DNA from 3 places in the Anaerosinus massiliensis genome. Region 1 is predicted to be linked to each of the others. Evidence: riboswitches for the same ligand, from Rfam matches in the RefSeq annotation. Region 1 holds a riboswitch; each other region holds the start of a gene.
The links. Region 1 has a riboswitch for cyclic di-AMP ahead of BN6559_RS12050 (APC family permease). Riboswitches for the same ligand answer to the same signal wherever they lie in the genome.
Positions count from the first base shown of each region.

Region 2: it holds a riboswitch for cyclic di-AMP, as region 1 does, so the genes downstream of both, BN6559_RS19705 (C40 family peptidase) here and BN6559_RS12050 (APC family permease) in region 1, are expected to answer to the same signal.
Region 3: it holds a riboswitch for cyclic di-AMP, as region 1 does, so the genes downstream of both, BN6559_RS15120 (4-hydroxy-tetrahydrodipicolinate reductase) here and BN6559_RS12050 (APC family permease) in region 1, are expected to answer to the same signal.

Region 1 covers NZ_LT575483.1:2,500,809-2,508,488, forward strand. Annotated here, with positions in the region: gene BN6559_RS12040 (PAS domain-containing sensor histidine kinase) at 1-929, shown strand, start outside; gene BN6559_RS12045 (cyclic nucleotide-binding domain-containing protein) at 1,166-2,338, shown strand; gene BN6559_RS12050 (APC family permease) at 2,436-4,280, opposite strand; cyclic di-AMP (ydaO/yuaA leader) riboswitch at 4,490-4,627, opposite strand; gene BN6559_RS12055 (PhoH family protein) at 4,917-6,302, opposite strand; gene BN6559_RS12060 (CGGC domain-containing protein) at 6,755-7,102, shown strand; gene BN6559_RS12065 (GNAT family N-acyltransferase) at 7,220-7,680, opposite strand, start outside.
Region 2 covers NZ_LT575483.1:462,979-470,658, reverse strand. Annotated here, with positions in the region: gene BN6559_RS02535 (amino acid ABC transporter ATP-binding protein) at 1-464, shown strand, start outside; gene BN6559_RS02530 (glycosyltransferase family 2 protein) at 668-1,627, shown strand; cyclic di-AMP (ydaO/yuaA leader) riboswitch at 1,696-1,853, shown strand; gene BN6559_RS19705 (C40 family peptidase) at 1,859-2,515, shown strand; gene sigK (RNA polymerase sporulation sigma factor SigK) at 2,830-3,546, shown strand; gene BN6559_RS02515 (nicotinate phosphoribosyltransferase) at 3,747-4,799, opposite strand; gene folP (dihydropteroate synthase) at 4,919-6,133, shown strand; gene folB (dihydroneopterin aldolase) at 6,114-6,476, shown strand; gene folK (2-amino-4-hydroxy-6-hydroxymethyldihydropteridine diphosphokinase) at 6,478-6,963, shown strand; gene BN6559_RS02495 (MGDG synthase family glycosyltransferase) at 6,979-7,680, shown strand, end outside.
Region 3 covers NZ_LT575483.1:3,155,826-3,163,505, forward strand. Annotated here, with positions in the region: gene BN6559_RS15110 (DJ-1/PfpI family protein) at 66-647, opposite strand; gene BN6559_RS15115 (hypothetical protein) at 913-1,689, shown strand; gene BN6559_RS15120 (4-hydroxy-tetrahydrodipicolinate reductase) at 1,731-2,501, opposite strand; cyclic di-AMP (ydaO/yuaA leader) riboswitch at 2,508-2,644, opposite strand; gene BN6559_RS15125 (amino acid permease) at 3,126-4,505, shown strand; gene BN6559_RS15130 (bile acid:sodium symporter family protein) at 4,977-5,942, shown strand; gene BN6559_RS15135 (lactate racemase domain-containing protein) at 5,968-7,257, shown strand; gene BN6559_RS15140 (LysR family transcriptional regulator) at 7,358-7,680, opposite strand, start outside.

The DNA of each region.
Region 1 (7,680 bases):
GATTTACTCCTGAAGAATATTACAATAACAATAGATTGTTATTTGAAATTGTGCATAGTGAAGATGAACCGATGTTGAAAAATTTTTATAATAACTTATCTAATTTAGATGGGGAACCACTAACATTACGTTTAATTACGAAACAAGGTAAACTCATTTGGATTGAGCAGAAAAGTGTACCGGTTTATAATGATGCGGGTGAAATTATTGAAATTCAGGGAATCATTCGTGATATTACGGCGAGAAAAGAGCTTGAAAGTGTTGCTGCGCAATTTGATAGAATGAACATTGTTGGGAATATGGCGGCTACAGTTGCGCATGAAATTAGAAATCCGATGACTACCGTATTAGGCTATATGCAATTATTAGGAAGAAAAGAAAAATATGCAGGTGATCGAGATAAATTTAAATTGATGGTTGATGAACTGCATCGTGCCAATGATATCATTCGTGAATATTTATCACTGTCTAATCAAAAATTAGTAAATCTCAAAAAATCATCACTTAATAGTATTTTGCAAGCAATCTATCCTTTACTTGAGGCAGATGCTAGTACTGTAAAAGTAAAAATAAATCTTGTAATGGCTGAGATTCCTGAGCTATTACTAGATGCAAATGAGATACGGCAGCTGGTACTCAATATGGTACGAAATGGTGTGGAATCTATGCCAAATGGAGGGGAACTGACTTTTGGAACAAGGATGGACAAGGACGGAGTTATTTTGTTTATTAGCGATCAGGGAATGGGTATTCCAGAGGAAGCTTTTGAAAAGCTGGGAACACCTTTCTTCACAACGAAAGACAATGGGACGGGATTAGGGCTTTCAATCTGCTATCAGATCGCAAATCGTCATAATGCAAATATTAAAATAAATTCTAGTGAAAATGGAACTACTTTTAAAATTTGTTTCAAATGCAACTTAGCGTAGAAAATAAGAAAAATATGAATTATTTATAGAAAAATCCTCTTAAAATGTAGAAAAGTGTAATTTTAAGAGGGTTTTTTTTATTTTTCTCTCTTTACAGACAAAATTTTACCTTTTTCGCCAGGAAAATATCGATAGTTACCGTATCCCCTATTTCTAGGGGGTGATAGTTATGAAAGTGTAGATGTAATGGTGAGCTGAAATTTTACACAAATAAACTATGAAAAGGAGCTATCACAATGAATAATCAAAATCTAAAAAAGGTGTTAACGAAAAAAAAAAGTACGGAGGAAAATTTTCAAGTTTGTATAGCTAATACGTTAGAAGAGAAAAAGGCAATATATCAATTTCGTTATGAAGTTTATGTTGAAGAAATGTTAAAGTATAAATTAAAATTGGTTCATCAAGACAAGGAACTTGCAGATGAAATGGATGAATGGGGAGTACTTATTTATGTTAAAAATGGAGAAGAAGTAATTGGTACAGCAAGAATTAATATTGGTAAGATTTCAGATTTCCCCAAAGCGATAGTTGAGCAGCTATCATTAAAAGAATTTCAAGAATATTGTGATAATAATGCTGATTATCAATTTGCAACGGTTACTAAACTAATGGTTGGTTTTAACTATAGAAGTTCTTCTGCACTGTATTTAATGATGAGTAAAGGGTATGAGTTATATATGCAAAAAGGTGTGCAATTTTCTTTTGGAGGTGGAAATTGCCATTTATTGCGGTTGTATGAAAAAATGGGGTATCATCGTTATGGTAAAAATTTTGAGGATTTTGGGTATGGTTTATTAAGTCCAATTGTAATGCTAACAAATGACTTGAACCATTTTCGTACAATACGTTCACCGTTTTTCCGTATAGCTAAAAAAAAAGCGAATGGAAATTCAGCGGAAATCAATTGGTTTCATGAAAAGTTCACAAAAAGATTAGGCATTGTAAATAGTCAACTCATCAAACCGGATGAACTATGGTCAATTCTATGTCAGCGTTTTAATGCTTTACCTATAGAAGTTATCGAAATATTGCGGGATTTATCTGTAGAAGAAGCAAAGATTTTTCTTCATGCGTGCAGTAGTATTGTACAGTGCGCTCCAGGAGAATTAATTACTACACAAGGAGACGTGAGTTATTCACACTACGTCTTATTGTCAGGCAGTTTAAAATCGTTAACTTTTGAAAATCCAATACGAGAATATACTGTTCCTGGACAATATTTTGGTGCAAATGGATTAACAGGGCATAATAAGCATACTGAGGATATTGTGACTACATCACAGGCAGAAATCTTAGTATTAACAGGATTTGCATTCCCTCGATTTAGTAATGCGAATTTAGATATAGCACATAAGATTATAAAAAGGAGTATTGCACTATCACGAAATACCATGATTCGATTTAAATAATTAATTCTACGTGAATCTAAACGCCTCCAACAAAAAATGTTGGAGGCGTTTAAAATTACGCATGTAGATTCATATGAGTAGAATAAATTTCAATCGTTTACTTTTTTAAGTGATAAGGAATTGTTGCCACAACGACGTTTTTCTTTAAGATGAGTAAAGTTCTTAAAATTAAACCTGTTTGGTTATGAAGAAGACGATGCCACCATTTTTTTGTTTGAAATTCGGGAATTAAAACGGTAATGTAATCATTAGGCCCTTTTTCTTGTAATAATGCCTCGATATAATCAATCAGTGGCTGTAGAACAAGCCTGTAAGGAGAGTCTAAAGTGATTAATTCAATACCGGAATTCCAACAATTCCATTTATCGCGAACTCTTTTTCCGCTTTCTTCGTCGGTAGCAACATGAACTGCTAATACGTTATCACCGATGGATTTTGCATATTTTAAAGTCTGGGCGATAACACTCGTAGGGCTGGAGATAGGAACGATTACGATATTTTTACCAGCAGGGATTTTCGTGATAAGAGCGGGATTCATTTGTTCACTTGGTAAGTGAAGCTGCTCTGCCATGTCGGTATAGTGTCCCTTAATTTTTTTAAATACTACAATCATGATTGGAATAAAAATTAATACCAGCCACGCGCCATAGAAAAATTTACTGATACCGATAATGAGTACAACGATACCTGTGACGATTGCGCCAATTGCGTTGATTGTAGCACGCAACCACCAATACCTACCCTTTTCCCTTAACCAATGAACAATCATTCCCGATTGGGCAATGGTAAAGGACATGAATACGCCGATTGCGTATAGTGAGATGAGATGATCAGTATTGCCTTGATAAATAAAAATGAGTATGCCAGCACTGATACTTAAAAAAATAATTCCATTAGAGAAGCTAAGGCGATCACCGCGTGTGCCAAGATAGCGTGGCATGTACCCATCTCGGGCTAGAATGGATAAAAGGAGTGGAAGCCCGTTAAAAGATGTATTTGCAGCCAGATATAATACTAACATTGTTGTAACTTGGATGTAATAATAAAACCAGTTTCGTCCAAAGGTTAGTTCAGCAATCTTAGATAGAGAAGTGGTATCCTCAAGCGGCAAAATATGAAAATGCATAATTAGAAAAGAAATGCCGATAAACATGGAACCCAGTAAGGTAGCCATCCAGTAGTTGGTTATGCTGGCGTTTTTGCTGCCTGGTTCTTCGAACATAGGAACACCATTAGAGATCGCTTCGATACCAGTCATAGAGCTACAGCCATTTGCAAAAGCTCTAAGTAGTAATAAACCGACTGTCCAATCAAACTGGCGTTGCAGCGATTCGGCAGGAATTACTGGTGCCTGCTGTGTAAAAGCTTGATAAGCCCCAGTTGCGATCAACACAAATATACCAAAGATGAAAGCATAGGTTGGATAAACAAATGCCGTAGAAGATTCTCTCAATCCGCGTAAGTTTACTAACATAAGAATAAAAAACAGAATAAATAAGTCAATTGTTACCTCATAGGGCAGTAATTGCGGAAATGCTGAGACAATGGCTACAGTACCAGCTGAGACGCTTACTGCTACCGTCAACGTATAATCGGCGAGTAACGCAGCAGCCGCAGTTAAGGCAGGGATTTCACCGAGATTTTTAATTGCAACGGAATAAGAGCCACCGCCGCCGGGATTGGCTTTGCCAACTTGTACATAAGAAATTGTTACAATTCCCAATAATAGTAAGATTGCTGTAGCGATATAGCTCATATAGCCATAAGCTAAAAGACCAGGGACCGCAAGTATAATCATAATTTGCTCTGGGCCATACGCAACGGACGACAGTGCATCAGAAGAAAAAATAGCGAGTGCTTTCCATTTTGGGAGTTTTTCATGGGAAAGTTCATGGTTAGAAAGTGGTTTGCCGATCAATAATCGGCGTAGTAAACGCATCATAATATAAGACCTCCAAATGAATGATAATATCTCCAGTTTTTTTCAGATTTATCCCAACTTGGCAAATAAAATTTCTGTTTATTTGTGAACAGAAATCAATTGGTTCATGTTGAGCGTATTGAAAGTGAGGTCGGATGCGATACGAGTTCCGGTGGCTCAAATCCGTATTTACTTAAAAAAGAGCACAAAAAAAGACCGATGGGCGGTCTTTTGCCCCTCATTTTGGCCGACGAAGTTAGCTGACGGGTAGGATGACAAGAGAAAACACCCCTTCTATCTAAGATAGAATTAACCCCAAAAAATTGGTTCCTCCGCTTCTTCTTAAAAGAATTAAGCCGTTATTTATATTGTGAATTACATTATACACCTTTACATTTAAAAATAAAGGTGTAATTAATAGCATTAAAGCGTAATAATTAATATTTTAGTTTATATTATGGATCTGTACCTATTTTCCATGCATTTAAGAGGTATTTCGCTGATTATCGATCATTTAAAGGCAAAATAGCTTATTGCACGAAGCAATCGCTTCAAACTGCTAAATACTTAAAAAATACTGACTTATCAAAATCTTTCTATTCAATGATTAGACAGAATGATTTTTAAAATAAGTCAGTATTTTTCATTCTACGAATATTACAATCTTTTCGCCGCTTCTGCTGCGAGCGGGGAACGCTCACATTCTTCGGGCAACATTGTTACTTGGAAGCACAGTTTAGAGCCTATCATTTTTTCACTTGCATAACTTAGGCCGTTGGACTGGCTATCTAATAAAGGGTGGTCAATTTGTGCAGGATCGCCGATTAAAATGATTTTTGTACCGAGCCCAGGCCTCGTCAACACGGCTTTTGCTTGGCGTGGAGTGGAGTTCTGCATTTCATCAAAAATAGTCCAGTAGTTTTGCAGAGAACGTCCCCGCTGATACGCCAATGCCTCCGTTTGGATCATCCGTTTTTCAAACAACATGTTGACGGTATCTTCCGTTTGTGCTAGATCTTTATCTTCTGCTGCAGTGTTTCCGGACATTAAGGTAAATAAGTTATCTTTGATTGCCCGCATATAAGGCTCGATTTTTTCAGATTCAGTTCCTGGCAGAAATCCAATTCCATCATCAAGCATAGTGTTTGGTCGGCAGATTAAAATGTGCTGGTATTGTCTTGGCCGACATTCCATATATTGATGAAGACCCACGGCTAGAGAATAAAAAGTTTTAGCCGTTCCGGAAATGCCTTTTAAAATGACAAGTGGGGCTGTTTGGGCATTCATCATCAGGCACTCTTGCATAAAGATTTGACCAACATTTCTTGGTGTTACACCAAATGGTGTATGATTTTTATATTGTAGATGAACGATTTTTTCGCCGTCAAAGCGTCCTAATGCAGTGTGACGATCATTGTCTGTTGATTTAATCAACAAAAATTGGTTGGTAATAAGGTCGGCCGGGACCAGCAGATCTGTTTGTTCATCGAATGTGAATACCTTGCTTGGATCCATAAACTGCTTGTCAGTTGTATGAAAAGTATTGATGGTATCACTAGAGGTATAAGCGACGGTACGGCCTGTATATTGTTGATCAATACTAGATACTTTGTCATTGCGAAAGTCTTCAGCCTGAATTTTTAAAATCGAAGCTTTTACTCGCATATTGGTATCACGGCTAACCAGAATTGTTTGTTCACCGCATTCTAATAGTCCCTTACAAACTTGGAGAATACGATTATCGGCTTTATCTTTATCCCAATAGATTGGCATCTTGGTGGCGGTATGGTTAGATTCTAAAATCAAAGTTCCGCCGTTTTCATTTAGCGAAACGCCTTCTAATAAATTTCCTTGGGTACGCATGGTGTCAATAATACGACTAATATGACGACTGTTGGCACCACGTTCGGTTGACTCTTTTTTGAATCGATCAAGCTCTTCGATTACGACTTCAGGAATGACCACAGTGTGTTCATTAAATGCATACAGAGCGTTCGGCGAGTGCAGTAAAACATTAGTGTCTAAGACATAATATTTTTTCAACGATAGCCCCCCTTATGATCTTCTCTCTTCTAGTATAAAGTATCTTAATATAGAATCGGTTAGAAATTCATTAATATTATGTTAACATTTTGTCGGTTATCTAAAATTTTAAGTAAGTAATTTTTTATATTCAACAAGTAAGCATGAGCTGTTATAAAATGTTCAGCGTGGTATGGTACTTTATTATATGATTACTTTTCCAAAATGAAGACAATAAAAATAATTTGAAGAAGAAAGAGTGTGTAGCTTTATCATTAGGCAAAATTTATTTCATTACATATGGGTTGCATAAAACTAATTCATGAGACATAAAATACATTTTTTTATCAATTGGAAGCACCCTATTTAGTGCGAGAGCGTGATTTTTGTCACAGAAAAATATTTTTATTTATTATATAATTAGATTATGATAAAAACAGACTCTTTGTGGAATGAAAGGTAAGAGGTGTAGAATGAAATTAGCTATTATTGTACGAGAAGAAACTATGATGCGATGTACTGGGGGCGGATGCTTAAACGCATTTTTTCAAAGAATTGATTCTTTTGCGCGCTATACAGGGCAAGAGGATTTGACTTTAGTTGCTTTTACGCACAATGGCGGCGATATGGAGAAGAAGATTGCAGCACTTATTAAAAAGAAGGTAGATGTTGTACATTTATCCTCTTGTATGCGAGGGATGGATGACAACTATAAAAATTGGGCAGAAAAATTATCCGAGCATTTTGCTGTTGTCGGCTATACACATGGAGAAGAACAGCGTGAGGGGAAAGAGACCGTCATTCTTGAAAAACAACAGTAGGTTCTAGCTTCTTGGGAGTTGGTGAATATACGCCTAGATAAAATATTATAAACATCGTGGTAATTGCTTTATGGATCAATTACCACGATGTATTTGAAAATTATTTTTATCGGTAGATTAGCTGATATGAGGCGTATCTTTGTTTTTAGTTATGTTGTATAGAACTTTTTGTGCAATCGTTGGATGAGTGTGGTGAAATTTAGGAAAAGCTAAGCTGGATAGTACCAGTACTTCTGCATCTGTAACGGCAAAGACGTTTTCAGTATGTTTGGGGTGATTGATTAAACCATTGCCCCCGATTGTTTGCCCCGCTGCAATTGTTTTTTCTGAGTTATACGACGGGTTTGTTCTAGTTAAATGTCCATTGATTAATATGTTTAAGGCATAATTTGTATCACCTTCACAAACAATTTGATCACCAGCATAGCATTTGACGATGATGCTGCAGCTGTGTAGAAATTTCATCGCTTCAATTGTGGACAAACCCTGTAATATAGGGATGCTTTGATTTGGAGCGGCAGATAATTTTTGCTGTAAGTGTTGCCATAAATCTTCTTGGCTGATGAGTTGACTGTTGA
Region 2 (7,680 bases), 2.0 Mb from region 1:
TTAACAATATGACAGTTCTAGAGAACTGTATGGTAGGTCCGGTGAAAGTACTAAAAAAATCAAATGAATTTGCGAAGAAAATTGCATTAAAATATTTAGATAAAGTCGGCATGGCGCAGTATATGAACGCAAAACCAAGTCAATTGTCCGGTGGTCAAAAACAAAGAGTTGCAATTGCCAGAGCATTGGCAATTGAGCCAGAAGTTTTACTTTTTGATGAACCGACATCTGCATTAGATCCGCAAATGGTTGGCGAAGTACTTGCCGTTATGCGTGAATTGGCAAAAGAAGGTCTTACCATGATCATTGTTACGCATGAAATGGCTTTTGCTCGTGATGTTTCTACACGTGTTGTATTTATGGCAGATGGAGTCGTCGTTGAAGATACTTCACCAGATGAATTGTTTACTCACCCGAAAAATCAACGGACAAAGGATTTTTTATCAAGATTTACGAATAATTAAAGCAAATGCTCGAAGTGTAAAATACATTTTGAGCATTTGTTTTTATAAATATTTTATGAACGCTGATTTTTTGGAACATTTGACTTAATCGTGTAGGTACAAATTTAATAAACAATTCGAGTATCTTGATATGTGAATATTTAACGCATAAGATCATGATAAAAGATAGAAGGAAAGTCATCTAATAGATTGGAGGGATATTTATGAAATTCATATCAATTGTTGTCCCTGTTTTTAATGAAGAAGATAATATCGAATATTTTTATATAGAACTATGTAAAGTTATGTCTACCTTGCCATATACATTTGAATTGGTGTTTGTTGATGATGGATCTAGCGACAGCAGTGTATTTATCCTTGATCGTCTAGCGAGCAAGGATGATAGAGTTAAGCCACTTTATTTAGTACGGAATTTCGGACATCAGGTTGCTTTGACCTGTGGTCTTGATCATGCTCTAGGAGATGCGGTTATTACAATGGACGGAGATATGCAGCATCCACCAGCTTTTTTGCCAAATTTGATTGAAAGATGGGAGCAAGGGTATGAAGTTGTGCAAACGATAAGGAAAACTACAGAAGGGGTTTCTTGGCTTAAGAATGCTACATCCTCCTTGTTTTATCGGCTCATGAATTTATTGTCTAAGGTAAAAATTCAACCAGGTGGTTCAGATTTTCGATTATTAGATCAATCGGTTGTGAATAGTTTTCGTTGTTATAAAGAGAGAGCTAGATTTATTCGTGGGATTATTGGCGCAATTGGGTATAAGCAAATTCAAATTGAATTCGTTGCACCAAAACGTTATGCCGGTAGCTCCAAATTTTCTATAAAAAAAATGTTGCATTTTGCCTTAGATGGAATTACAGCTTATTCTAAAATTCCGCTTCGCTTTGCTTTTTATATTGGTATTGTTTTTGGATTTATAAGTTTAATTGTTACTTCTCATGTTATTTATATCAAATTATTTACTGAAGAGGCTGTACCTGGTTGGGCGACAATATCAGCGAGTATTTTATTTTTGGGCGGAATGCAATTGATTGGACTTGGAATAATTGGTGAATATGTAGGCCGAATCTTTGAAGAAGTAAAGCAAAGGCCTCTTTATTTTGTGCGAAATCAACCGAATATTTTAGATAAAAATATAAATATAGGTAATAAAAATTAATACAAAGGGAAAGAAAGGTACATTTTAGCAGGAATTTATAAAGTTTGGTCGAATATAGGAAATTATTGAGTATAAATAAGCCGAATCTAACTCAAGAGCGGGGGAACCATTTTTTGGGGTGAATTCTGTTGCGATTTGTAAAATGTTGTTTGCAAGTTGTACATTATGGGTGACTCTACTACCCAAACCCGTCAGCTAACCTCGTAGGCAAAAAGAGAGAGGAGTGACCTTTTGAGTAAGGTATTACGTGTATTAGTACTATCCTTATTGATGGTGAGTTGGTTCTCTATTGCAAATGCATCTGCGTTTAGAAATGGAGATCAAGGTGAAGAAATAACACAACTCCAAACTGCTTTGGCTAATTTAGGTTATGATATTGTTGCTGATGGCGTTTTTGGTTCAGCGACCAAAAGTGCTGTGATTGCATTCCAAACATCTAGAGGTTTGGAAGCGGATGGTCTTGTTGGTTCTGCAACATATCGTGCATTAATGGGAAGAGAACTTCCCGAGGTAAGTCGTGGAGGATCGTATGCTGCTAGACGGATTATACAAACATCCTTCCAATACATAGGTGTTCCGTATGTGTTTGGAGGTACAACACCAAGTGGCTTTGACTGTTCTGGTTTTGTACGTTATGTTTTTGCTAACGCAGGTATTTGGTTACCTAGAACCGCAGATGAGCAATATGAGACTGGCTATTCGGTAGCGAATTTACAACCTGGTGACTTAGTGTTTTTTTCTACATATACTGCAGGGCCTTCGCATTCAGGTATTTATATCGGCAATGGCAATTTTATCAGTGCGACTTCAAGCAGTGGTGTAAAAGTTGATAACCTATACAGTGGGTATTGGGGTTCATGTTATATTGGAGCTCGAAGAGTTCTTTAATTTATTTAATTTGAGGAGACAGATGTCTCCTCTATTTTTATATCTAAAAGTCTGCCGGATATGATTTACTATATTAAAAGACGGGTGCTAATTACTTCTCTTAGCACCCGTCTTTTAATTAATCTGTAAAAATATTATCCCAAAGAGAATAAACGATCATAAGTAGAATAGATAAAAATATCATAGAGTCACCTAAATAGTTCTCCAAGCAAACACTTCCTTTCGACAAAAAATAAATTTCCAATCATTTCTTAGCACAATCTTTGCTCAGCGGCCATATGATAAAGCACAGAAGAATGAGCGGAGGTGTTACTGTGTCTGTTTTATTAGCTTTACTAGGTGCAGTGGGAAAAAGTATAATGCTGTTTGTTGCCTATGTGGCACAAAATACGTTTCCATTACCTTTATCAGAGAAAGAAGAGGAATCTTATTTAAGGCAATTAGCAGGGGGCAAAGAATCAGCTAAGAGTGTATTGATTGAACGTAACTTGCGCTTGGTAGCGCATATTGTAAAGAAGTTTGATAACACGGGAGAAGATATTGATGATTTAATCTCAATCGGTACAATTGGATTGATCAAAGCAATTAATACATTTGATACGAATAAAAAGATTCGTCTTGCTACATACGCTGCTAGATGTATAGAAAATGAAATACTAATGCATCTGCGCAGCACGAGAAGAGCGCGGTCAGAAGTTAGTTTATATGATCCAATTGGTATAGACAAAGAAGGGAATGAAATAACGCTGATCGATGTTCTTGGTACTGATTCTGATGTTGTGGCCGATCTAGTTGAAACGCAATGTGAAAATGAGCGATTAGCCAATCAGATCAATACATTAAATGATCGCGAAAAGCTTGTTCTTAATATGCGATTTGGAATACCAGATGGTATTCGCAAGACACAACGTGATATTGCCAAAATTTTAGGTATATCGCGTAGTTATGTATCAAGAATTGAAAAAAAAGCCGTTACTAAAATCGGCAAAAATTTATATGCAGAAGAAAAAAATATTAGATCTAAATCTTAGTATAGCATAGTCAACCTAGTATGATCAAAAACGTTTTGTGATGCCCTTAGAGCATAGGTCCACAGACAATAAAATTAGGGCGAGTTGATAACATCAACATAAAATGCCTTTGGTCATTACTGAGGCAATGACCAAAGGCATTTTAACGTATATAATAGGCACAATTTAAGCTTTTATTGTGTTTTGAATAGGATGTGTAGTCAAGGTACAAGTTCTAAGCGCGGATTTGGATTAAATTTACGTCCTTTTTTAGCACTTGGTTTTCCATCTACCAAAACTACATCAGAAGTAAAGTCCACGTTAGTGGAAAATATGCTGCTACCAACCGCATATACATCAACAGGAACTTTGTTGGCTTCAAATTTAGCGATTCTCTCTGGTGTAAATCCACCGGACACCATAATTTTGACTTTATGAAAACCGTTATCATCAAGTGCTTTTCGAACATTCTTAACGAGCTGTTCATTTACACCTGTTGGAGCGAAATCTCCCATTTGATTTATTAAAGAAGCATCCACCATTTTATCAGAAGTATCTAAACGTACACCATAAAGTTTATCACCTAAAGCGCGGGCAATTTCCAAACTTGTGTTCACACAATCATTATTAAAATCTACAAGTGCAACTCTGCTTACAGCTTGGTCAATATATTGGTCAAATGCCTGAGTTGCTTTTAATGTGTCGCCTAAATAAGTTGCAATTAATGCGTGAGGAATAGTTCCTGCTGCTTCGACATCCCAGGAAACTGCGTTTGCGGGTGTGGAAATACCACTCATACCGCCAATTTTTGCCGCATAACCATCAGATTGCTGCACACTGTAATGATCGAATCGAGAAGGAAAGAATAATACTGGTTTTCCATTTGCTGCAGATACTGCTTTGCTTGTATTTGTGGCAATTTTAGTTTGACGAGCAATTACGCCAAGATATACAGTTTCTAAATGTGAAAAATCTGCTAGATCTCCTTCAATTGTCATGATTGTTTCCCAAGGTTCGACTTTATCGCCGTCATGCAAGGCATGGATTTTGATTTTTTCAGGATTATGTGCACAACGTTTGATTATAGCGATTGCTTCATCAATACCACAAAGGGTTGCATGTGTACGTTGAAAAATTTGCATGGTAACATGAGGATGATAATTTGCTTTGTTTAAAATTTCTTGTGTTCTTAAAAAATAAATATCGCTATAAAAGCCGTTTTTTATCTCTTCCACAGGAATATTAAATGAGTTTGGATCAATTCTTTTTTTCATCAAGTTTCCTCCTAATAGTACGGAACTATCTGTAGTATTTAATATTTGTATATAATTTTTAAATATGTATAATAGTTATGATACAATAAAAATGTGTTGAATCGCAATAGGGAGGAACTATGAATATCAATATTATTGAAATTAAAAATTTTTCACAAGTGCAAAATGAGCTTACAAAAATCGATTGTGATCCAGTGGGGATTCATATTCTGAAACCTAAATTGCTTTTTAGAGTAATAAAAGTGGAAAATATTAGGTCAAAAGCTGCAAATATATTAAAACAGACGTTTTTAGGTAAAGGCGGAGATGTGGCAGTGTCAAGGCATGCTGCAGATTTAAGTGAGGAATATACAGATGTACTGATTGGCGCAACGATGAAACAGTATCGGTTGGCCTTAGCACAATTAAAGGTACAACCATGGGGACTTGCAAGTCTTGCAGAAAAAATAGAACAAATCTTAAGAAATGTAGACCAATTACCTAATCGTAAATATAATTGGCAAGACAGGAATTTGACGATTGATCACGAAAATAGTTTAATAATGGGAATATTAAATGTTACACCAGATTCATTTTCAGATGGAAATAAATATAACTGTATAGATCAGGCCATCCGTCGTGTCGAAGAACTGCAAATCGATGGAGCTGATATGATCGATATAGGTGCAGAGTCAACGAGGCCTTATGGCGGGAATGAAAAAATTTCTGCTGACCAAGAAATGGAACGGTTAATTCCAATATTGGAAGCTGTTTTACCATATTGTAAGGTACCCGTATCAGTGGATACTTACAAAGCCAGTGTAGCGGAAGCCGCATTACAATACGGTGCTCATATCATCAATGATATTTGGGGGTTGCAATATGATGAAGAGATGGCAAAGGTTGTAGCAAAATATGATGTACCAGTTGTGGTTATGCATAATAAAAATGAGAACGATTATCCAGAAGGTATTATGCATGATATGGATTGTTTTTTCAGGAAAAGCATTGATATAGGCAGAGAGAACGGTATAAAACGTGAAAATATAATTATTGATCCAGGGATAGGTTTTGCTAAAACAACGGCACAAAATTTATACGTCATGTCAAAATTGGAAGCATTCCGAGCATTGGATTGTCCTATATTGTTAGGGACTTCGCGTAAACGTTTTATCGGAGATGTATTAAACTTGCCTGTACACGACAGGGTTGAAGGTACGCTCGCAACGGCTGCTTTAGGGAAAACTAAAGGTGTTCAAATTCATCGTGTTCATGATGTCAAACAGGTAAAAAGAATTTTAAAAATGATGGATGTAATGACGAGGAGTGGAGAAAATGACGAAGATTTTGATTAGTAATGTAATGTTTTATGGATTTCATGGTGTATATGAATATGAACGTGAACAAGGACAGCGATTTTATTTTGATGTGGAACTGAAAACTGTAACAGATAAAGCTGCAGAGACAGATGAATTAAATGATGCTGTTGATTATGTTTCTATCTATCAACTTGTGAAAGATATTGCTGAACATAAGCGCTTTTGCTTACTTGAAGCATTAGCGGCACATATCGGTGATGAGATACTATCGCTTTATACTACGGTTGGTGAAGTTACAGTCCGTGTACGTAAACCTTCTGTGCCAATTGCGGGACCAATTGATTTTGTGCAAATAGAATCTGTGCGGAGTCGTAAATAATATGATCCTATTAGGGCTAGGTTCTAATATGGGGGATAGAGAAAAGTATATATTGGCAGCTGTTGATAAATTGGCTGCACATGAAAAAATAGCTGTAATGCAGAGTTCTTCAATTTATGAAACAGAGCCTTTTGGACGAAAAGAGCAGCGGAGTTATTTGAATGCAGTGATTAGGATTGTAACCGATTTGTCACCGGAAGAGCTTTTAGATGCTTGTCTTTTTATAGAAAAACAATTGGGTAGAAAGAGAGTTTTACATTGGGGACCAAGAAGTATAGATATTGATTTATTAGTGTATGATACGATAGTAAGATCTACAGAAGATTTAAAATTACCACATCCTTATTTGACATTGCGAAAATTTGTATTAGTACCAATGTTAGATATTACGAATGAAAGTATGATAAACGGTTTGACAGTGCAGCAGTTACTGGAGGTTTGTCCGGATGATGGTGAAGTTAATTTCTATGGAAAAATAACGATCTAAGGAGTAGAAAATCGTATGAAGAAATCCCCTAAAATCTTATTTCTTAGTGCCTCGATTGGTTCTGGGCATAGACAAGCTGCTGTATCCATTGCACAAGCTATGAAAAGATTGCAGCATGATATTGTAGTTGAGCATATAGACATTTTGGATTTTGTAAATAAATTTTTCCGCTGTACTTTATTAAACGTTTATTTTAAAAGTTTAATTTTTATTCCCCAAGTATATAAAAAGGCGTATACTTGGGGAAATAGAAAACAAGGTGCTTTATGGATGCGAAAGATCATAAGTGCTTTTTTTGCAAAAAAGTTAAAAGTTTATTTGATGGCTTATAGACCGGATGTTGTCGTATGTACACATGCAACGCCAGCTAATGTGATGCAGTATCTAAAAGAGCATGCACAAATGAGTATTCCAAGTGTTAGTGTCATTACGGATTTTACAGTCCATCAAATGTGGATAAATCAAGATACAAAACAATATTTTGTTGCCGAGGATAGTTTGATTGAGAATTTAATCAAGTGCCACATTAAACAGGAACGAAGCTATGCTTTGGGAATTCCTGTTTCTGTTATGTATGAACGAATTTATGATAAAAATAAGCTTTTAAAATGTATGAAATTTTGTGATAAGACTAAAATAGTATTAATCATGGGCGGAGGTGCTGGAATTTTCCCTATGCTCAAAGTTATTCAATGTTTAAATTCTTGTACCACAGCC
Region 3 (7,680 bases), 660 kb from region 1:
TTTAGAAAGAAGGTCGTTTTCTATGATGAGAAAATGCTTTTAATCGATATTGTTTTGTATCATTTTCATGCATCGCCATACTCTAATATCTCACATGAGTGGAGGTAGGCTTCTTTTCCAAGCTTTTTATCAATAATATATAATGCTGCATCAATTCCGGCAGAGATTCCGGCAGAGGTTACAATGCTGCCATTATCAATAAAGCGTGCTTTTTTTTGCAGTTGAATCGTAGAATCAACCTCAAGGAGTGCAGCATAAAATTTATGGTGTGTAGTGGCAGGTAATCCTTTTAGTAAGCCTGCCTTAGCTAATAACAATGCACCGTTGCAAACAGAGAAGAGAAGCTCTGTTTTTTTGCTTTGTGCTTGCAGCCACTGAATGATAGCAGCGTTGTCTAATATTTGTGGCGTTTTACCGCCCGGGATGATGATGATATCTGCCTGTGGACAATCGGTAAAGTCGTAGTTTGCTTTAATTGTTAAGTCAAAGGTATGAATGTCTCCTTTGACTTCACTAACAGTGAAAATTTCACAACGAGGTGAATCAGCGTAATTTAAAACCGAAAATGCTTCATATGGACCGACAAAATCCATTGGACATGCATCTTTAAATAATAATATGCCTATTTTAATTGTTGTTGTGTTCATTCGTTATTCCTCCATTGACTAAAATTATCATGTGCACACGTTGTTTTTATTACACCATAGGTATGAACAGAAAAAAAGAGCCAATTCTAAATACGCAATAGATGCCAGATTATTTTTATAAACAAAAGATGAACATAATAAAGTACCTTATAGCGTGTTGATATGCAAGAAAAAGGGAGTTTTATTGGGAATAAAGTAAAATATTGTATCATAATGACGAAAATGGTATGATATAAAATAGTTTACAGTATAGGAGGGCGTTTATATGGATTTAAAAAGAATGATTTCTGCCATGGTGATTGTTTTGGTGATTGGTAGCGCAGGAATTGTCAATGCTTCAGCAACTAAAGCATGGGAAATTCCGTTTTTAGGGACGCTGCAAGTGCCAGAGCAGTTAGAAATTATTGATGGAAAGGATGTAATGTTTGCGTTCGTAAAATATGGTGAGGAAATAGAAAAAAATAAAAACAAAAATAAAATTTTGCGTTCTGAATTTAAGGCAAACCCATACGAAGAGATTGAAAAAGCGTTTGATCAGAATTATATTGGTGTTTATCAATTTGCATTTAAGGATAAAGGAAGTTATAATACCGCATTTGGATTTGCAGGGAAAATTCCTGCACAGTATAATGCGAATGGTATAGATTTTTTTGATGTATTGAAACATACCGATCGGAAAAAACAAGAGGAGATACATACACTTATTCTTAAGACGATGAAAGACATATATGAGAAAGAAACAGGATTGAAAGACACCTTTGATATCGAAATTTTGGATTTTTATCCTTTGAAACAGTTTAAAAATGAAGAGGTTCAAGTCATTAGTGGTGGTGCAAATCTGGTAGTTCGGAATTTTAAGCTGGTACGGCCTTTTGCGGTAAAAGTATATTTAATTCAGAAAAATTCTGAAATATATGTATTTGGTGTTTTAAATTCCGGATATGATCGGAAGTTTTGGGATAAGATGACTGAAAAAATGCTGCGTACTGCTGACTGGACTTCATCTGGAATAAAAATAAAAAACCCGCGTAAGGATTTGTAATAGATCCTTAACGCGGGTTTATCATTATTTAATGAGGAACGTTAGTACACAGGAATGTTTTTCTTAAACATTTCTGCGATAATTGCTTCCATTGTATACATGCCAGCCGGTTTGCCAATTAGTGATTTGATCGCGAAAATGGCACCTTGGCCAAAAGCGGCACGGCTGATGCTTTCGTGAGATAATCGTATGATTTGGTTTGGCATCCCGAAAATGATTTCATGACGGCCAACGATTCCGCCAACGCGGATCGAATTTAAGTGATCAGCTACAGAAAGCCCAAGTACATTGGCAATTTTCTTGGCTGTTCCGGATACCTCGGGTTTTCCTTTAAAGTGTTCTTCGACGATTTCAATATCAGCATGTGGTGTGATCTTCTGTAAAATTTGTGCAGCTACCATTAAGACATTAATCCCAAGCGTGATATTAGGTGAGTATAAAACGGGGGTGGATTTTGCTAAAGATTGCAGCAATGTCATATCTTCAGGTTCATAGTTTGAGATTGCGGATATGATGGGAATCCCTCTCAGCGCAACTTTATTACAATACAATTGAACACCCTTTGAGTGGGAGAAATCGACGATTGCATCGACTGGATTTTCAGAAAAAAAATCATCGTCAATGTCAGCTGCTGCAAAAATCTTCCCGGCATCATATTCGTAACCTAATAAACGGCTTGCGTATTTTTCATGATCTACAGTATTTTTACGAACTACCCACTGCAACGAGAATGAAGGGTCATGTAAAATTTCGCTGGCAATGATTTTACCAGTTTTACCAAATCCCCAAATGCCAATTTTAATCTTATCCATGTGATTTCCTCCTCTTTCAACGCCTACGAAGTTAGCTGACGGATTCGGACAGAAAGAACATTGCCCTACCTGATTAAGTAACAGGATTCACCCCAAAGATTGGATCCTCCGTTTTCGAAAATGAAATTCGGCGTCTACGATAAAATGACTTAGTTTTTATATGAATCATCTAGTGCCTAGTAATATCGGAGTCAGTGGGGTGAGCTTAAACGCTTTCCGTATAGATATTACTTGTCTAGTAGATGCATAAAACAATGTGGAAGAATGCAGATATATACAAAAAACTTTACAATGGATAAAAAAACAACATCGCAAGATAGAAAAAAATTGTAGCAAAGAAGAAAGTTACTGCTTGATCTTTTGCTACAATTTTATAGTTTTATTTCGTATGAATGCAAGGGAAATAAAGAAAGAAGCCATGATACTGGGCTCCTTCTAAAGTATGCATTTTGTTACTATTATTATAAAATACATGCTTTAAACCTGTCAAGAAAAAGGCGGATATAAGTTGTTGGGAGTCTATTTGGTGTTTTTGGAAAATGATGATATAATCTTTGAGAGTTTTGTATTATGAATATAAACTACAACATGTAGTTTAGGTGCTTGGAGAAGGGGTAAGGCGTTGTGAAAGAAAAAGAACTAGATCGTGGGTTGAAAGCACGGCATATCGAGTTAATTGCTTTAGGTGGTACGATTGGTGTCGGTTTGTTTATGGGATCAGCAAGTACGATTAAATGGGCGGGGCCATCTGTGATGATTGCATATGGGCTAGCGGGAATTATTATGTTTTTTGTTATGCGTATTATGGGGGAAATGCTTTATTTGGAGCCAGTTACAGGATCGTTTGCTACTTATGCGCACAAGTATATAAGTCCTTTCGCAGGTTATCTAACTGCGTGGTGTTATTGGTTTTTATGGGTGACGGTGGGAATGTCTGAGGTAACGGCAATTGGCATTTATATGAATTACTGGTTTCCTGATTTGGCTCAGTGGATTCCGGCATTAATCGGAGTTGGAATTGTGGCGTTGGCAAATTTAGTTTCGGTTAAATATTATGGAGAATTTGAATTTTGGTTTGCACTCATTAAAGTAACTACGATCGTAGCTATGCTGGTTGTCGGATTTGGTGTAATCTTTTTTGGCATTGGAAACGATGGAGTTGCTATGGGCGTTGGAAATTTATTTCAACATGGTGGATTTTTTACCGGCGGGCTAGAAGGATTTATTTTTGCATTATGTCTTGTGACGGCATCATATCAAGGCGTAGAGCTTGTTGGGATTACCGCTGGTGAAGCCAAAGATCCTAAGAATACACTACGTAAAGCAATTCAAAATATTATTTGGCGTATTTTACTTTTCTATGTCGGTGCGATCTTTGTGATTTTATCCATTTATCCTTGGAATCAAATTGGTACAATTGGCAGCCCTTTTGTTATGACCTTTGCTAAAGTAGGCATTGCTTCAGCCGCTGGTATTATTAATTTTGTTGTACTAACTGCTGCAATGTCCGGGTGTAACAGTGGAATTTACAGTGCTGGTAGAATGTTGTACACGTTAGCTAAAAACGGACAAGCACCAAAATTTTTAGGTGAAGTATCATCGAAAGGTGTTCCAAGTAATAGTATTAAAATAACAATCGGCTGTTTGTTGATCGGCGTATTTTTCAACTATATGTATCCAAATTCTAAATTGTTTGTCTACATATATAGTGCAAGCATTCTTCCGGGGATGGCTTCGTGGATCGTATTATGTATAAGCCAGATTAAATTTCGCAGAAAGTGGAAAACGGCAATGCCAAAGCATCCTTTTAAATCGGTCTTTTTTCCGATCAGCAATTATATTACATTAATTTTTTTGCTGCTTGTCTTGGTCGGCATGTGGTTTAATGAAGATACAAGAGGTGGATTAATTGCCGGAGCGGCATTTTGCGTTTTTATTACGATTTGCTATTATAGTCTTGGAATACAGAAACGTTCAATAGAAAAACAGATGGATAACGATTAAGAAGTTATTTACAATTGTTATTTACATGTTGACAAATTTATTTAAAACCAGTATAGTAGATAAAAACAATTGTGTTTTAAAAATATATATCTATAAATGTGATGAGGGAGAACGTCGTGTTTGGATGCGTTTCAGAGAGCCGGTGGTAATGGTGCGAATCGGTAGCGCTAGAGATACGAGAATCACTCCTGAACAGCAAGGCTGAATGAAGTAAGCTGCGCCGATCTCTACTCTAAAGAGTGCAGTCGTTATCCTGCTAAGGTTGTTGGACCTGATGAGAGATATGGATCATTTTGATCTGTAAAAAGGGTGGTACCGTGAGAGATATACCTCTTGCCCCTTTAAGTCTATTGGCTTAAGGGGGCAGGAGGTTTTTTGTTTTTGTAAAAGCAAGATTTCTTATTGATAAAACACAGTAGCTTTGATGATTAAGCGTATAAGTAAAGGTAAAAACCAAGGAGGATTCAAGTGATGAATTTTTTAGAAAAAACGGCGCAATTTATTTGTAAGTACATGACATTGTGGGTGGTTGTAATTTCAGGAATTGCGTTTTTCAATCCAGCACCCTTTAAACCTATAGGGCCGTATATTTCTTATATGCTGGGCGTCATCATGCTGGGCATGGGGCTGACCATGTCGGTGCGGGATTTTCAATTGATTTTAACGCAACCTAAAGATGTATTTTATGGCGTGTTTTTTCGGTATTTGATCATGCCGTTGGTTGGGTATGGTGTTGCGAAAGTATTGGGATTATCGCCGGCGTTGGCTGCCGGTATGGTTCTCTTGGGCGCGTGTCCAAGTGGAACAGGGTCGAATGTGATGACCTATATTGCAAAAGGTGATACAGCCTTGTCAGTTACGATATCGAGTGTCAATACGATATTGGCGCCTGTGCTTACCACCTATATTTTTTCCTGGCTTGCCGGTTCTATGATTCCGATCGATGTTGGTGCCTTGCTGCTCGATATTATTAAAATTGTTTTAGTCCCAGTTGGCTTAGGGGTTGCTCTTCATACAGCTGCACCTAAATTAATTGAGAAAATTACCAAAGTTGTACCGGCTGTTTCGGTGATTTTTATCATTGCAATCATGGCATCCGTGGTAGCATTAAATGCGGAAAAGATGGCAACAATGGCACTCATTTTATGTTTGGCAGTGGCAGTTCATAATATTGTTGGGCTAGTGCTTGGTTATTACGCCGGAAAAACGGTTGGAATGTCAGAGCGAAAATCCAGAGCTGTTACATTTGAAATTGGTATGGAGAATTCGGGCCTTGCTGTGGCCTTGGCTTTGGCGCATTTAGATCCGATAGCGGCACTACCGGCTGCGGTTATGTCAGTATGGGAATATGTTACAGGCAGCCTTCTTGCCAGCTACTGGGGCAATCGTCAAACAGAAGAAAGCAGTGAAGCAGAAGAAAGTCAAATATTAGTATAATTTAAAAGAAGAAAGGATAAAAAGAATGTTACAAGACTATGTATTACGCTATGGTGCCGGTGAAATGGTTCTGCGTATAGAAAAAGAAAAAGTATTGCAAGTGATAGAAAGCAATCCAGTTACGTTTGAAAAAACAGAGGAGGAGATTCTTGCCGATGCGCTTGCACAGCCGATTGGCAGTGCAAGGTTAAGTGAGTTGGTGCATCGCGGTGAAAAAGTATGTATTGTAATCCCAGATGTAACACGTGCTTGGCAAAAAACGAGTTTTTATTTGCCGAAACTTATTGAGGAACTTGAGCAAGGCGGCATTCAAGATGAGGATATTGTGTTTATCTGTGCGTTGGGCACACATCGTGGTCAAACTGCCGAAGAACATAGGATGCTGTTGGGCCCTGCATTGGCGGATCGATTTACTGTGGTTGATCACGACTGTTATGATAAAGATAAATTAAAATATTTAGGAAAAACAACGTATGGGACACCGGTGTGGATAAATAAGACGGCAATGGACTGTGATCATATTGTTTTGGCAGGCGGTATTGTTTATCATTTTCTGGCAGGATGGGCAGGCGGACGAAAGTATATTTTGCCGGGGATATCTTCTTATGAAACGGTAATGGCAAATCACAGTTTATCTTTAAACCCTGAACGAGGCAAGGGTCCGCAGCCAGATGTACGCTCAGGCAATATAGAAAATAATCTTTTGCACTTGGATATGCTCGAAGCGGCTAGTTTTGTAAGGCCAACATTTATGTTTAATGTGATCATAGCCGAAAATAGAATTGCTGGTGCTGTAGCAGGAAACTATATTGCGGCGCATGAAGCAGGGCGGAATATGGTAGATGCGATTGATGGTGTCAGCATTGAAGAAAGAGCAGATCTTGTGGTTGCGTCTGCAGGCGGCAGTCCCAAAGATGTGAATTTATATCAATCGATTAAAACTTTGATTAATGCACGAGAGGCGGCAAATCCTGGTGGAACGATCATTATGCTAACAGAATGTCCGGAAGGTTTGGGCGGCAATGCTGATGTGCAGGATATGATTTTAAATTATGATACGGTTTTAGAACGTGAAGATGCATTGCGAGCGGATTATAGTATTTCTAAATATGTAGCGTATTATTTTTGCGAAACAGCGGAAAAGTATAATTTGATTTTGGTTTCCTCATTAGAAGAAAATTTGTTAGCAAAAGCAAAGATTCAAATTGTAAAAACGTTGGATGCGGCAATGCAGCTTGCACACAGCAAAGGGCAAGTTTATCATACCGTTCATGTGATGCCACATGCAGCGAATACTCTGCCAAGGGTAAAATAACGGAAAACTGTCCAATCTTTCAAAATGGAGGTATCGCATTTTAATGCGACACCTCCATTTTGATTCTCGTCCTTGTCTTTTTTTAAGTTTTTGCCCTTTGTTAGTTCATTCCTTTTAATAGTGATAAAAAATGCTGGCTGCTGGCCGAGAGTCGGCGGTTTCTTAGCCAAGCAACAACCGTTTGAGTGGATACAGTGGGATCAATAATCGTTTTGTAGGTCAACGTCGCATCTTCAATAAGCCCTTCTGTTGATTTAGGAACGAGAGCCATACCAAAGCCCATTTTTGCACAGAGGATATTCATAATAATACCGTCGCAGGAGCAGATGATATTTGGCGTAAATCCGGCTTTGTTGCACCAGTTGATCAGCATGGATTTCCAGCGGATTGGAACGATAAGTGGTTGATGCTCCAGTTCGATGA